Regions from separate parts of the Palleronia sp. LCG004 genome, predicted to be linked through region 1. Evidence: riboswitches for the same ligand, from Rfam matches in the RefSeq annotation. Region 1 holds a riboswitch; the other holds the start of a gene.
The links. A riboswitch is a leader RNA that binds a small molecule or an ion and turns the genes downstream of it on or off. The one in region 1 is predicted to bind thiamine pyrophosphate.
Positions count from the first base shown of each region.

Region 2: another riboswitch for thiamine pyrophosphate. It lies ahead of thiM (hydroxyethylthiazole kinase); the one in region 1 lies ahead of thiB (thiamine ABC transporter substrate binding subunit).

Region 1 covers NZ_CP136759.1:2,878,158-2,885,351, forward strand. Annotated here, with positions in the region: gene RVY76_RS14075 (lytic murein transglycosylase) at 1-876, shown strand, start outside; gene aroC (chorismate synthase) at 880-1,983, opposite strand; TPP riboswitch at 2,061-2,163, shown strand; gene thiB (thiamine ABC transporter substrate binding subunit) at 2,198-3,181, shown strand; gene RVY76_RS14090 (thiamine/thiamine pyrophosphate ABC transporter permease ThiP) at 3,157-4,722, shown strand; gene RVY76_RS14095 (ATP-binding cassette domain-containing protein) at 4,709-5,404, shown strand; gene RVY76_RS14100 (cytochrome c1) at 5,465-6,271, opposite strand; gene RVY76_RS14105 (cytochrome b) at 6,284-7,194, opposite strand, start outside.
Region 2 covers NZ_CP136760.1:310,458-317,651, forward strand. Annotated here, with positions in the region: gene RVY76_RS15920 (aldehyde dehydrogenase family protein) at 1-1,254, opposite strand, end outside; TPP riboswitch at 1,390-1,489, shown strand; gene thiM (hydroxyethylthiazole kinase) at 1,544-2,335, shown strand; gene thiE (thiamine phosphate synthase) at 2,332-2,946, shown strand; gene thiD (bifunctional hydroxymethylpyrimidine kinase/phosphomethylpyrimidine kinase) at 2,943-3,749, shown strand; gene tenA (thiaminase II) at 3,746-4,411, shown strand; gene RVY76_RS15945 (HupE/UreJ family protein) at 4,589-5,152, shown strand; gene RVY76_RS15950 (aldehyde dehydrogenase family protein) at 5,193-6,563, shown strand; gene RVY76_RS15955 (sulfotransferase) at 6,541-7,194, opposite strand, start outside.

The DNA.
Region 1 (7,194 bases):
TACGGCGTCGAGAAGGAGGTCGTGACGGCGGTCTGGGGGCTCGAATCGGCCTATGGCACGCGGCGGGGCGACATCGACATCGTCTCCGCGCTCGCCACGCTCGCACATGACGGGCGGCGCGGTGCCTTCTTCGAGGCGCAGCTCGTCGGCGCGCTCAAGATCGTGCAATCGGGCGACGTGGCACCGCGGCAGATGACCGGAAGCTGGGCGGGCGCGATGGGACACACGCAGTTCATCCCGACCTCCTACATCGCCTATGCGGTCGATTTTACCGGCGACGGCCGGCGCGACATCTGGAGCGACGATCCGACGGACGCGCTCGCCTCCACCGCCGCATATCTCGCGAATTTCGGCTGGGTGACCGGCCAGCCATGGGGTGTCGAGATCCGTCTGCCCGAGGGCTTCGACTATTCCCAGGCCAGCCGCCAGATCAAGCGGATGCCCTCCGACTGGGCCGCGGCAGGCGTGACCGGGATCGACGGCGCGGCCGTCGAGGATTTCGGCGAGGCGTCGATCCTGCTGCCGGCCGGGGCGTCCGGTGCCGCGTTCATGATCTTCCGCAACTTCGAAGTGATCGAGCGGTACAACGCCGCGGAGGCCTATGTCATCGGAGTGGGCCACCTGGCCGACCGCCTCGCGGGCGGGGACCCCATCGATGCCGACTGGCCGCGCGACGACCGGGCGCTGGCCTTCGCCGAACGGGTTGAGCTTCAGCGCCGACTGACCGAGGCGGGCTACAATACCAGGGGGGCCGACGGGATGATCGGGCCGCTCACCATCGGGGCGATCCGCAACTACCAGCGGGCCTCGGGCGCGATCCCCGACGGCTATGCCTCGCTGAGGCTTCTCGATACGCTGCGCTCGGACGGAAGCTGACGCTCAGCCGATCCGCCCGCGCGGGCCCGGCCCCACCTGCGCGCGGTGCAGCAGCAGATGGTCGAGCATCACCGCCGCCGCCATCGCCTCGGCCACGGGAACGGCGCGGATCCCGACGCAAGGGTCGTGGCGGCCCTTGGTGACGATCTCAGTGGGCTCGCCCGACTTGGTGATCGTGCGCCGCGTCTGCAGGATCGACGAGGTCGGCTTGACCGCAAAGCGCAGCACGATGTCCTGCCCGGTCGAGATCCCGCCCAGGATGCCGCCCGCATGGTTCGATCCGTATTCCGGGCCGTCCGGTCCCATGAAGATCTCGTCGGCATTGTCGCCGCCCGTGAGGCCGGCTGCCGCCAGCCCCTCGCCGATCTCGACGCCCTTGACGGCGTTGATGCTCATCATCGCGGCGGCAAGCTCGGTGTCGAGCTTGGCATAGATCGGCGCGCCCAGCCCTGCCGGTGCGCCGCTGATCGAAAGCTCGATCATCGCGCCGACGGACTGGCCGTCCTTGCGGATCTCGTCGAGATACTCACCCCATTCGACGGCGGCTTCCGCGTCGGGCACCCAGAACGGGTTGCGCCCGATCTCGTCCGCGTCGAACCGGGCGCGGTCGATATGCCGCGCGCCCATCTGCACCATGTAGCCGGTGATGGCGAGCCCGGGCGCGAGTTCCGCCAGCACCGCGCGCGCGACGCCGCCCGCGGCGACCCGCGCCGCCGTCTCGCGCGCCGACGACCTGCCGCCGCCGCGCGGATCGCGGATGCCGTATTTCTGCCAATAGGCGATATCGGCATGTCCGGGGCGGAATTTTTCGGCGATCTCGCCGTAATCCTTGGACCGCTGATCGGTATTCTCGATCATCAGCTGGATGGGCGTGCCGGTCGTGCGCCCCTCGTAGGTGCCCGACAGGATCCTGACCGCATCCGCCTCGCGCCGCTGCGTGGTATAGCGCGACGTGCCGGGCTTGCGGCGGTCCATCCAGACCTGGATCGCCTCCTCCGAGATCTCGATGCCCGGAGGGCAGCCGTCGACCGTCGCGCCGAGAGCCGGGCCGTGGCTTTCACCCCAGGTCGTGACGCGGAAGAGATGTCCGTAGGTATTGAGGCTCATGGCCCGGGTGTTAGCGGCCCGCCCGCCGCCGCTCAAGCGGTTTCGCCTTGCGGCACGGGGCGAAGCGGCCTAGCGTCCGGGCTACCTCGGGGTGCCCGCATGGGCTGAGATGCGCGAAATCGCGAACCCGTTGAACCTGAACCGGTTAGAACCGGCGGAGGGAAGGTCGGTCTTCGTTGCGCCACTTCTCCGTCCGGGATGGAAAGGATACGCGATGAAACCGCTCTTCGTCCTCGGCATCGGACTTCTCGGATGTCCCGCGCTCGCGCAGGATCGCCCCGTCCTCGACGTCTATACCTACGACAGCTTCGTCAGCGACTGGGGCCCAGGCCCCGCCATCGCGGAGGCGTTCGAGGCGGAATGTGGCTGCGAGCTGAACTTCACCGCACCGGGTGACGGGGCCGCGCTTCTCGCGCGTCTGCGGCTCGAAGGTGCGCGCAGCGATGCCGACGTGGTCGTGGGGCTCGATACCAACCTGATGGCGGCGGCCGGGGAAACCGGGCTCTTCGCGCCCCACGGGATTGACGACATCGCATGGGATCTGCCGGTCGAATGGAACGATCCCACCTTCCTGCCCTACGATTGGGGCTATTTCGCCTTCGTCCACGAGGCCGATTTCGACCCCCCGACAAGCTTCCGCGACCTCGCCGAGGGCGATGCCTCGATCCTGATCCAGGACCCGCGCTCCTCCACGCCGGGGCTGGGCCTCCTCCTCTGGGTCAGTGCCGCCTATGGCGACGAGGCCCCCGCCATATGGGAAGGGCTTGCCGACAACATCGTCACGGTGACGCCCGGCTGGTCCGAGGCCTACGGCCTCTTCCTCGAGGGCGAGGCCGACATGGTCCTGAGCTACACGACCTCGCCCGCCTATCACGCCATCGCCGAGGACGACGACAGCAAGCGCGCGGCCCTCTTCGACGAAGGCCACTACCTCCAGATCGAGGTCGCGGGAATGCTCGCGGGCAGCGATCAGCCCGATCTTGCGCGCGACTTCCTGCGCTTCCTCGCCGGCGACGCCGCGCAATCGGTGCTGCCCACGACCAACTGGATGTATCCCGCCCGCATCCCCGAGGAGGGCCTCCCGGAGGCCTTCGGCGATCTCGTCTCGCCGGGCACGGCGCTGCAATTCCCGCCCGGGGAGGTGCCCGCGATCCGCGACACCGCGCTCGAGGCCTGGCTCGCCGCGCTGAGCCGGTGATCCGTCCCGCGACGGTCGCGGGGGCCCTCGCGGGCGGCCTCGTCCTCACGCTGATCCTCGGCAGCATCGCGGCCGTGGCCTGGACGGCCGAACCCGGCGCCGGCCTCGGCCCGTCGGACTGGGCCGCGCTGCGCTTCACGCTCTGGCAGGCGGCGCTCTCGGCGCTCTTCAGTGTGGCACTGGCCGTGCCGGTCGCCCGCGCGCTTGCACGGCGGCGCTTTCCGGGGCGATCGCTCGTCGTCACGGCGCTGGGCGCGCCGTTCATCCTGCCGGTCATCGTGGCGATCCTGGGCCTCGTGATGATCTTCGGTCGCGGCGGCGCGCTCAACTGGGCGCTCGGGGCGCTGGGCCTGCCGCCCGTCGGGATCTACGGGGCCTGGGGCGTCGTGCTGGCCCATGTCTTCTTCAACCTGCCGCTCGCCACGCGGTTGATCCTGCAGGGTTGGCTCGACATCCCCGCCGAACGGTTCCGCCTTGCCGCATCGCTGGGGATGGCCCCGCGCGCGCTCTTCCTCCGGATCGAGGTGCCCATGCTTGTCAGGGTCGTGCCGGGGGCGGCGCTTGTCGTGTTCCTCATCTGCATCACCTCCTTCGCGGTTGCGCTGACGCTCGGGGGCGGGCCGCGTGCCACGACGGTCGAGCTTGCGATCTACCAGGCGTTCCGCTTCGATTTCGACCTCGGCCGGGCCGCGCTTCTGGCGCTCCTGCAACTCGGGATCACGGTGCTGGCCGCGCTCCTCGCGCTCGCCGTCGCGACGCCCGACGCGATGGGGGCGGGGCTCGACCGGCCGCCGCGGCGCTGGGGCAATCCGCCGGTGACCTTCGACGCGGTCGTGCTGGCCGTCGCGCTTCTTTTCCTGCTGGCCCCGATCGCGGTCCTGACCGCGCGGGGATTGCCGCAGCTGGCGGGCCTTCCGTCCGAGATCTGGTCGGCCGCGTCTCGTTCCTGTGCGGTGGCCATGGGATCTGCCGCGCTGACCATCGCGCTCGCGCTGCCCATCGCGATCGCGGTCGAGCGGATCCGCGGCGGGGCGGCCCGCGCGCTCGAGATCGCGGGAATGATGGGCATCGCGGCATCGCCCCTCGTCATCGGAACGGGGCTCTTCGTCGTGACCTTTCCGATCATCGCACCCGATCGGCTGACCCTGCCGGTCACGGGCCTCGTCAACGCGGTGATGGCGCTGCCCTTCGCGCTCCGCGTTCTCGTTCCCGCCGTCGCGCGGACCGAAGCGCAGTTCGGCCGCCTCGCCACGTCGCTGGGGATCGAGGGGGCCGCTCGGTTCCGCCTCGTGATCCTGCCGCGGATCGGGCGGCCGCTGGGTTTCGGCGCGGGTCTGGCCGCGGCGCTGTCGATGGGCGATCTCGGGGTTGTCGCGCTCTTCGCGGATGCCGACGACGCCACGCTGCCGCTGCAGCTCTACCGGCTCATGGGGGCCTACCGGATGGACGACGCGGCGGGGGCGGCGCTTCTGTTGCTCGCGCTCAGCCTTGCGGCCTTCTGGATCTTCGACAGGGGAGGGCGCGTCGATGCTCAGGCTTGAAGACCTGCTTCTCGCGCGCGGGGATTTCCTGCTGGGCGCGAGCGTCTCGATCCCTCGGGGCGCGCGCGTCGCGATCCTCGGGCCTTCGGGCGCGGGAAAATCCACGCTGCTCGACGCAATCGGCGGGTTCCTCGCGCCCGATCACGGCCGTATCCTCTGGGAGGGTCGCGACATCACCGCCGTGCCGCCCGCGGACCGGCCGGTCGCGATGATCTTTCAGGACAACAACCTCTTCCCGCATCTCACAGTCGCGCGGAACGTGGGTCTCGGGCTCAGGCCGAACGGCCGTCTCGATGCCGCCGACCGCGCCCGCGTGCTGGGCGCGCTCGCCGATGTCGGCCTCGATGGCATGGCGGAGCGTCGTCCCGCCGACCTCTCCGGCGGCCAGCAAAGCCGCGTGGCGCTGGCGCGCGTGGGCCTGCAGGATCGTCCGATCCTCCTCCTCGACGAGGCGTTCGCGGCGCTCGGCCCCGCGATGAAGCGCGAGATGATCGCGCTGGTGACCCGGTTCTGCGATGCGCGCGACCTAACGCTGCTGATGGTCACGCACGACCCCGAGGATGCGCGACGCCTCGATGGCGACATCATGGTCGTGGCGGATGGCGGCGTGAGCGCGCCCGCGCCCGCGCGCGCCACACTTGCCGATCCGCCAGCATCCCTCGCCGCCTATCTCGCGGGCTAGGGGCGGAAACGAAAAAAGCCGCCCCGGGGGGCGGCTTTCTTGGATTTCATGCCGGGGCGGTCAGTGGCCCTTGTGCTTGATCTTGCGCTTGTGCGGCGCCCAGATCCGCTTGTTCGTGAGATAGAGCAGCACCGCCAGCACGCCCAGCATCAGCACGCCGGTAAAGCCCGCCTGCTTGCGCGCTCCGAGCTTGGGCTCCGCCGTCCACATCAGGAACGCCGCGACGTCCTGCGCGGTGGATTCCAGATCGGTGGGGCTGCCATCCGCGAAGGGCACGTCGTCGCCATAGAGCGGCGGTGCCATCGCGATCCATCCGCCCGGAAACGCCTCGTTCTCGTAGAGGACGGCACCGGCTTCCTCGCGCTGCTCGCCGGTATATCCCGTGAGGAGCGAGGCGATGTATTCCGGTCCGCCCATCCCGTTGACGAGCTGGCTGATCCCGGTGCCGTAGGGCCCGTGAAAGCCCGCCCGCGCCTTCGCCATCAGGCTCAGGTCGGGCGCGTTCGACAGCGACGATTGCGGGAAATGGTCGGTCGGGATCGCGGGACGATAATCGCCCTGACCGTCCAGCAATGCCTCGTCGTAGACCTCGTAGAACTCGGCATAGGCGCGGACCTGCGGCTCGGGCAGCGCGGGGCCGCCCTCCTCACCGAGCGCACGGAACGCCACGTAGCGCAGACCGTGGCAGGCCGAGCAGACCTCGGTATAGACCTGCAACCCGCGCTGGAGCTGCATCTGGTCGTAGCTGCCGAAGGGCCCCTCGAACGAGAAGTCGAAATCGGTGACGTGCCCTTCCTCGGCGGCGAGGGCGGGACCGCCCGCCAGGCCGAGAGCCAGCATCGCGCCGAGGGTGAGTTTCCTAAGCATCATGGTCCTTTCTCACTCGGCCGGGTTCACGACGGTCGTGGTCCCGCCCGTGTTCGGTGCGTAATGGCGCGCGTAGTCTTCCTCGATCGTGCCGGGCCGGGCCAGCGGCTTCTCGAAGACGCCGAGAAGCGGCAGGACGATCAGGAAGTAACCGAACCAGTAGGCCGCCGCGATCAGCGAGATCGAGGCATAGGGCTCCTCCGCCGGCATCGCGCCGACCCACATCAGGACGAAGAAGTCGACGACGAGGCCCGCGAAGAACCACTTGAACATCGGCCGGTACCGGCCCGAGCGCACCGACGACGTGTCGAGCCAGGGGGCCAGCGCCATGACGAGGATCGCGCCGAACATGGCCAGCACGCCGAAGAACTTGGCATCCACGATGCCGCCGGTCACGAAGCTCGCGATCTGCACGACCCACACCTCGGAGGTGAAGGCCCGCAGGATCGCGTAGAACGGCAGGAAGTACCATTCGGGCACGATATGCGCCGGCGTCGCGAGGGAGTTCGCCTCGATGTAGTTGTCGGGGTGGCCGAGGTAGTTCGGCATGAAGCCCACGATCGCGAAGAACACGACCAGGATCACGGCGAGCGCGAAGAGGTCCTTGATCACGAAATAGGGCCAGAAGGGCAGGGTGTCCTTGCGGGCCTCCTCCTTCGAGGTGCGCCGCACCTCGACCCCGGTGGGGTTGTTGTTGCCCGTCGTGTGGAAGGCCCAGATATGCACGACCGTCAGCCCGACGAGGATCATCGGCATCAGGTAGTGCAGCGAGAAGAACCGCGTCAGGGTGTAGCCGCCGACCGCCGGTCCGCCCAGAAGCCAGGTCTGCAGGCTTTCGCCCACGAAGGGGATCGCGCCGAAGAGGCCGGTGATGACCGTGGCGCCCCAGAACGACATCTGGCCCCAGGGAAGGACGTAGCCCA
Region 2 (7,194 bases), on a different replicon from region 1:
GCCGTATTCGGTGCCGTTCGCGATCGCGATGGCCTCCGCCTCGTCCTCGAACGGGATCATGCAGACCACCGGCCCGAACACTTCCTCCTGCGCGATCCGCGCCTTCGGATCGCACGGCCCGAAGACCGCCGGGGCCACGTAGAACCCGCCGTCGGGCGCGCCCTCCCCGATCCGCCCGCGCGCCATCAGCGGCGCGTCGGCCTCGGCGATGTAGGTCTCGACCCGCTTCTTCTGCTTCGCCGAGATCAGCGGCCCCAGCGTCGCCCCGTCATGGTCCGACGCCTCCGCCTCGACCTCCCCGAACCGCTCCGCGAGCCGCGCGCCCACCGCGTCGAAGATGCCCCGCTGGACCAGCACCCGCGTGCCCGCCGAGCAGGTCTGCCCGCCGTTCTGGATCACCGCGTTGACCAGCACCGGCAGCGCCGCGTCGAGATCGGCATCCTCGAACACGATCTGCGGCGACTTGCCCCCGAGCTCCAGCGTGCAGCCGATGAAGTTCCGCGCCGCCGCCTGCTGGATCATCTGACCCACTTCCGGAGACCCCGTGAACGAGATGAAGTCGATGCCGGGATGATCGGCCAGCGCCTGTCCCGCACGCGCCCCCCGGCCCGTCACGATGTTGATCGCCCCCGGCGGAAAGCCCAGATCGGTCGCCATCCGCCCGATGGCGAGCGCGGTCAGGCACGCATCCTCCGCGGGCTTCAGAACCGCGGCATTGCCCATCGCGATCGCCGGCGCGACCGAGCGGCCGAACATCTGCGCGGGATAGTTCCACGGGATGATGTGGCCCGTCACGCCGTGCGGCTCGCGATGCACCTCGACGTTGTAGCCCTTCTGGAAGGGGATGACCTCGCCATGCACCTTGTCGGCCGCGCCGCCGTAATACTCGAAATAGCGCGCCGTCACCTTCATGTCGGCGCGCGCCTGCGCGATGGGCTTGCCGTTGTCGCGCGTCTCGAGCTGCGCGAGATCCTCGGCATGCTCGAGGATCCTCTCCGACAGCCGGATCATCAGCCGTCCCCGCTCGGCCGCCGTCAGCTCCGACCACGCGCCCCCCTCGAACGCCGCCCGCGCCGCCTGCACCGCCGCATCCACATCCGCCGCATCGCTGTCGGCGATCCGCGCGAAGACCTCCCCGTCGATCGGCGACACGACATCCATCTCGCCCCCCGACCGGGCCGGAACCCATTCCCCCCCGATCAGGTTCAGAGGCTCGGGAAGAGCGAGCTTCGAAAGGTTCACGACGTCCTTCATGCGGTTTCTCCTTCGGATTGGCGGATCTCCCCCGCGCATGCGCGCCCGGCAATAGCCCGAAGGGCGCCGGCATGCCAGTCCCCGGGCGTTCCCGCGCGTCCCTGTTGACACCTTCCCGCCGGCATGGAACGCTCGATCCCGCGACAGGGGCATCCGGCCGACAGGGCCGGGTTGAGACGCACCCTTGGAACCTGATCCGGATCATGCCGGCGGAGGAAGTTGCAACGCGAACGCGGTCCCGATCCGGGGGACCGCCGCGCATCTTCCGCCGCCAGACGCGGGAGATGACATGGATACCCCCTCATACCATCTGGGCGCGATGCGCGATGCCGCACCGCTCGTGCAGAATATCACGAATTACGTCGCGATGAACGTCATGGCGAACGTGCTGCTGGCCGCGGGGGCGTCGCCCGCGATGGTCCACGCGCGGGGCGAGGCCGCCGAATTCGCCCGCATCGCCTCTGCACTCAGCATCAATATCGGCACGCTCGACGACGAATGGATCGAGTGCATGGCGATCGCCGCCGATGCCGCGCGCGAGGCGGGGACGCCCTGGGTTCTCGATCCCGTGGCCGTCGGCGCGACCGCGATGCGGCGCGAGGCGGGTGCGCGGCTCCTCGCGCTCGGGCCGAGGGTCGTGCGCGGCAACGCCTCCGAGATCCTCGCGCTGTCGGGGGCCGAAGCGGCGGGACGCGGGGCCGATGCCGCCGATGCCGTCGAGAATGCCGAGGACGCGGCCCGCGACCTCGCGCGCCGCACCGGTGCCGTCGTCATCGCGACGGGTCCGGTGGACTTCGCGACGGACGGAAGCCGGATCGCGCGGATCCGCAATGGCCATGCGATGATGCCGCGCGTCACGGTCATGGGATGTTCGCTGACGGGCCTCATCGCGGCTTTCGTTGCACCGGCCGACGACGCGTTCGAGGCCAGCGTCGCGGCACTCGCCCATTACGGTTACGCGGGCGAGATCGCGGCGCGCGAGGCAAAGGGCCCGGGATCGTTCCAGGTGGCATTTCTCGACGCGCTTCACGCGATCGACGGCCCCGGTCTCGACGCGGCCGCGCGGATCGAGCGGGCATGATACCGCCGCTCTATTTCGTCACGGATCCGGGTGCGCCGCTTTCGATCCCTGAACAGGCCGAACGCGCGGCGCGGGGCGGTGCCGGATGGGTGCAGCTTCGCCACAAGACGCTCGGCGATACGGATTTCGCGGATCTCGCCCGGACGCTGATCGACCGGCTGACGCCTTTCGGTGTCGCGCTGATCGTCAACGACCGGGTCGAGATCGCGCGGCAGGTCGGGGCGGCGGGCCTCCATACCGGACAGGGTGACGGCGACCCCATGGCGATCCGCGACCGGATCGGCCCGGACATGATCTTCGGCCTTTCGGTCGAAACGGACGCCCAGATCGCGGCCCTGCCGGAAAAGGGTCTGAGCTATCTGGGCGTGGGCCCGATGCGCGCGACCGCCTCGAAGCCGGACCATGCCCCGCCCATCGGCCTTCACGGCATCGCCCGGATCGTGGCGGCGACGCCCCTGCCCTGCTTCGCCATCGGCGGCGTCGGTCCCGGTGACATGGCCGCGCTCAGACGGGCGGGTTGCGCGGGGGCGGCCGTGATCTCGGCCATCTCGCGCGCAGCCGACCCCGAGGCCGCGGCAAAGGCCCTCATCGACGAATGGACCACGACATGATTCCCAACATCCTTTCCATTGCGGGATCCGACCCGTCGGGCGGTGCCGGCATCCAGGCCGACATCAAGGCCATCGCGGCGAACGGTGGCTATGCGATGGCCGCGATCACGGCGCTGACCGCGCAGAACACGCGCGGCGTGGCGCGGGTCGCGCTGACGGATGCCGACATGGTCGCCGCACAGATCGCCGCCATCCGCGAGGATATCCGCATCGATGCGGTAAAAATCGGCATGCTCGGCAATGCCGCGATCGTCGAGGCCGTCGCCCGCGCGCTTGACGGGCTCGGGGTGCCTGTCGTTCTCGACCCGGTGATGGTCGCCAAGGGGGGCGACCGGCTGCTTGCATCCGAGGCGGTCGCGGCGCTCTCCGAGCTGCTGGTGCCGATGGCGACGATCCTCACGCCGAACCTGCCCGAGGCTGGCGACCTCCTGGGGCGGGAGGCCGCGCGCGACGCGGCGGGAATGCGCGAACAGGGGCGCGCACTCCTCGCGCTCGGCTGTGGTGCCGTTCTGATGAAGGGAGGGCATCTGCCGGGCGACGCGGTGACGGACCTGCTGGTCACGCCCGAGGGCGAAATGACGATGACCGGCGCGCGCATCGCGACCGCGAACACGCACGGGACGGGTTGCACGCTGTCCTCCGCGCTCGCCACCGAGATCGCCAAGGGGCATGCCCTGCCCGACGCCGCCCGACGCGCCAAGGAATACGTCGCGCGCGCCATCGCGGCCTCGGGCGAGCTGTCGGTCGGCGGCGGTTACGGCCCGGTCCACCATTTCCACGCAGTCGCCGGAGACACGCAATGAGCTTTACCGAAACCCTCTGGGACGAAACCGCCGATCTGCAGGAGCGGATCCGCACCATGCCCTTCAACACCGAGATGGCGTCGGGCACCCTGCCGCCCGAGACCTTCCGCTTCTACATCATCGAGGACGCGCATTATCTCGAAGGGTTCGCCCGCGCGCTTGCCCTGACCGGGTCGCGCGCGCCAGACCCCGCGACCATCGCGCAGCTTTCGGGTGCCGCGGCGGGTGCCATCGCGGTGGAGCGACAGCTCCATGACGAATACATGGCGCTCTACGGCGTGACGCCCGAAGGTTTCGCCGCGAAACCTCCCTCGCCCGCCTGCGACCATTACGTCAGCTTCCTGATCCGGTCGGCCGCCACGGATCCCTTTCCGGTCGCGGTGACGGCGCTTCTTCCGTGTTTCTGCATCTATCTTCGCGTCGGCCAGTCCATCCATGCAGAGGCCGCTCCCGAGCATCCCTATCGCGCCTGGATCGACACCTATGCCGGAGAGGATTTCGAGGCTGCGGTCACGGCGATGCTCGTCCTCGTCGACCGGCTGGCCGATGCGGCGGACGAGCCCACGCGCATGGCGATGCGGCATGCCTTCGAGCGGTCGTCGCTCCACGAATGGACCTTCTGGCAGAGCGCCTACGAGAGGCGTGACTGGCAGCGCCCCTGACCGGAGCGCGCCGTTTCGCATATCGCCTTCATTTTAGGCGCTTTCAATCTCCGGATGCCTTGCTTGCAGGCATTCCGTTGTTGACCCTATCATCGCGGATCACCCGCTCTGGCCTTCACCGTCATCGAAGGCGAGGCAAGGTCATCACAGGATTTACGCACCGATCAGGATCTCGACATGACCCGACTTTCGCTCGCCCTCCTAACGACGCTCGCCGCGACGCCCGCGATGGCCCATCTGGACCCGGCAGCGCATGGATCGGTGCTTGCCGGGCTGTCGCACCCGGTCTTCGGGCTCGACCATATCCTGGCGATGGTGGCCGTCGGCCTCTGGGCCGTGGCGCTTGGCCAGCGGGCGGTCTGGGCGCTGCCCGCCGCCTTCGTCGGGGCAATGATCGTCGGATATGCGGGGGCCGTCGGGGGCGTCGGGCTGCCGTTCGTCGAGCCGATGATCCTCGTCTCGGTGATGGCGCTCGGCCTCGTCCTCGCCCTTGCCATCAGCCTGCCGCTCGGCGGGGCGGTGGCGCTCACGGCACTGTTCGGGCTCTTCCACGGCCACGCGCACGGGGCCGAGCTCGGCGCGGCGGGGGCACTGGCCTTCGGCGCGGGATTCGCGCTGTCGACCGCGCTGCTCCACGCGGCCGGCGTCGGAATTGCGCGCGTGGCGACCGACACGCGCGTCCTGAGAGCCCTCGGCCTGCTCACCGCGATCAGCGGCGCATCGATCGCGCTGGCTGGCTGACGGACGGGATCGCCGCCCGCTCCGCACTATGTCGGAGCAGATGAGCGATACGGATTCCGACGACCTTCACGCCGCCCAGGCCCGCCTGAGCCGGGCGGGCCCCGCGACCCCGGCCGAACGGCGCGCGCATCTCTCGGCGCTGGCGCGCGAGACCCGCGCGCATGCCGAGGAGATCGCGCGCGCCATCGATGCGGATTTCAACGGGCGGCCCCGGACCGAGACCATGCTGGCCGAGGTCGCCATGGTGCTCGAGAACATCCGCTGGACGAAGGCCAGGATTGGCCGATGGACCAAGGCCGAACGCGTCCGGCTTTCCCCCGAATTCTGGCCCTCGCGCGCACGGGTCGAGCGGGTGCCGCTCGGCCTCGTCGGCATCCTCGCGCCGTGGAACTATCCCGTTCAACTCGCGCTCGTTCCGCTGGTCGCGGCGTTGGCCGGGGGCAATCGCGTGTTGCTGAAACCGTCGGAATTCACGCCGCGGACCAGCGCAGTTCTGTCGAAGATCGTCCATGCCGCCGTCGGCGATCGCGCCCGCGTCGTCGAAGGCGGCGCGGAGGTCGCGCAGGCCCTGACGCGGATGCCGCTCGACGGAATATTCTATACCGGATCGACGGCGACTGGGCGGCGGGTCATGGCGGCGGCGGCCGAAACCCTCACCCCCGTGACGCTGGAGCTTGGCGGCAAATCCCCGGCGATCGTCCTGCCGGGTGCCGATCCCGACCGCGTGGCGCGCTCCGTCATGGCGGGAAAGCTGCTCAATGCCGGGCAGACCTGCATCGCGCCCGATTACCTGCTGGTGCCCGAGGGAAGCGAGGAAGGGATCCTCGCCGCGTTGAAATCCGCGTGCCGGGCACTTTATCCCGACCCGTCGGGCGGCGATTACGCGGCGATCGCACGTCCCGCCGACCGCAGGCGGCTCAAGGGCCTGCTCGGTGGTGGACGGGCTGTGCCGCTGATGGACCGGATGCCGGAGGCTCCACACCTCGGGGCCTATGCCGTGCTAGACCCCGATCCCGAAAGCGACCTGATGCGTGAGGAGATCTTCGGGCCGATCCTGCCGATCGTCGCCTATCGCACGCCCGACGATGCCGCGCGGTTCGTCCGCGCGCGCGACGTGCCGCTGGCGCTCTATGTCTACGGGCCGGATGTCGGGGCCTGCGAGCGGATGGTGGCGCAGGTACCGTCAGGCGGCGCGATGATCGACGATTGCGTCCTGCATGTGGCGGCCCATGCCCTGCCATTCGGCGGGGCGGGCGCATCGGGCATGGGGGCCTATCACGGCGAGGAAGGGTTCCGCGCCTTCACCCGTCCGCGCAGCATCATGGTGCGGTCGCGTTTCGCGCCCATCGGGATGTCGCGGCCGCCCTACGGAAAGGCGATCGAGCGCATCATCCGCCTGCTGCTTCGCTAGGCCGTCCGTAGGCCGCGAAATCGGCGGGCCAGAGCCTGCGGAGCGCGTCGCGACGCGCGGGCGGAAGCGGGCTCGACTGCGTGCGGTATCCCGCGACCTCGCGGCAATAGCCGATCGCGGAACCGGCCCCGCCCGGAAGGTCCAGATCGGCCCAGAGCCGTCCGAGCGTCGCGTCTGGATCGGCCACCAGATCCTCGAAGGCGATCTCGGCAAAGCAACCCTCGGGCAGCGCATCGCGCGAACGCCTCAGCGATGCCATCATCTCGGGATAGGTCTCGAGGATCGCGGCGTCGAGATCGACCTGCGCGGCGTCCTGGAACGACATCTCGCGCAGCGCAATGGCGAGCGCGCGATGCGCGGAGGAAAAGACCGCCGCAGGGTCGCGATGGATATGGATGACCTTCGCACCGGGAAAGAGCTGCGCCAGCAGATCCACGCGCGCCGTATAGGCAGGGTTCTTCAGCAGCAGCGGTCGATCGACCGACCGGCGTCCCATATTCCGGACATAGCGTGCGATCGCGCGCTCGCGGCCCCGGCGCGTGCGGGCCGTCCCCAGATGAAGAAGTCCCGCGCGGTAATCGCGCGCGAAGTGACGGGGAAAGTAGAGCGCGTGGAAATAGGACAGCGGCCC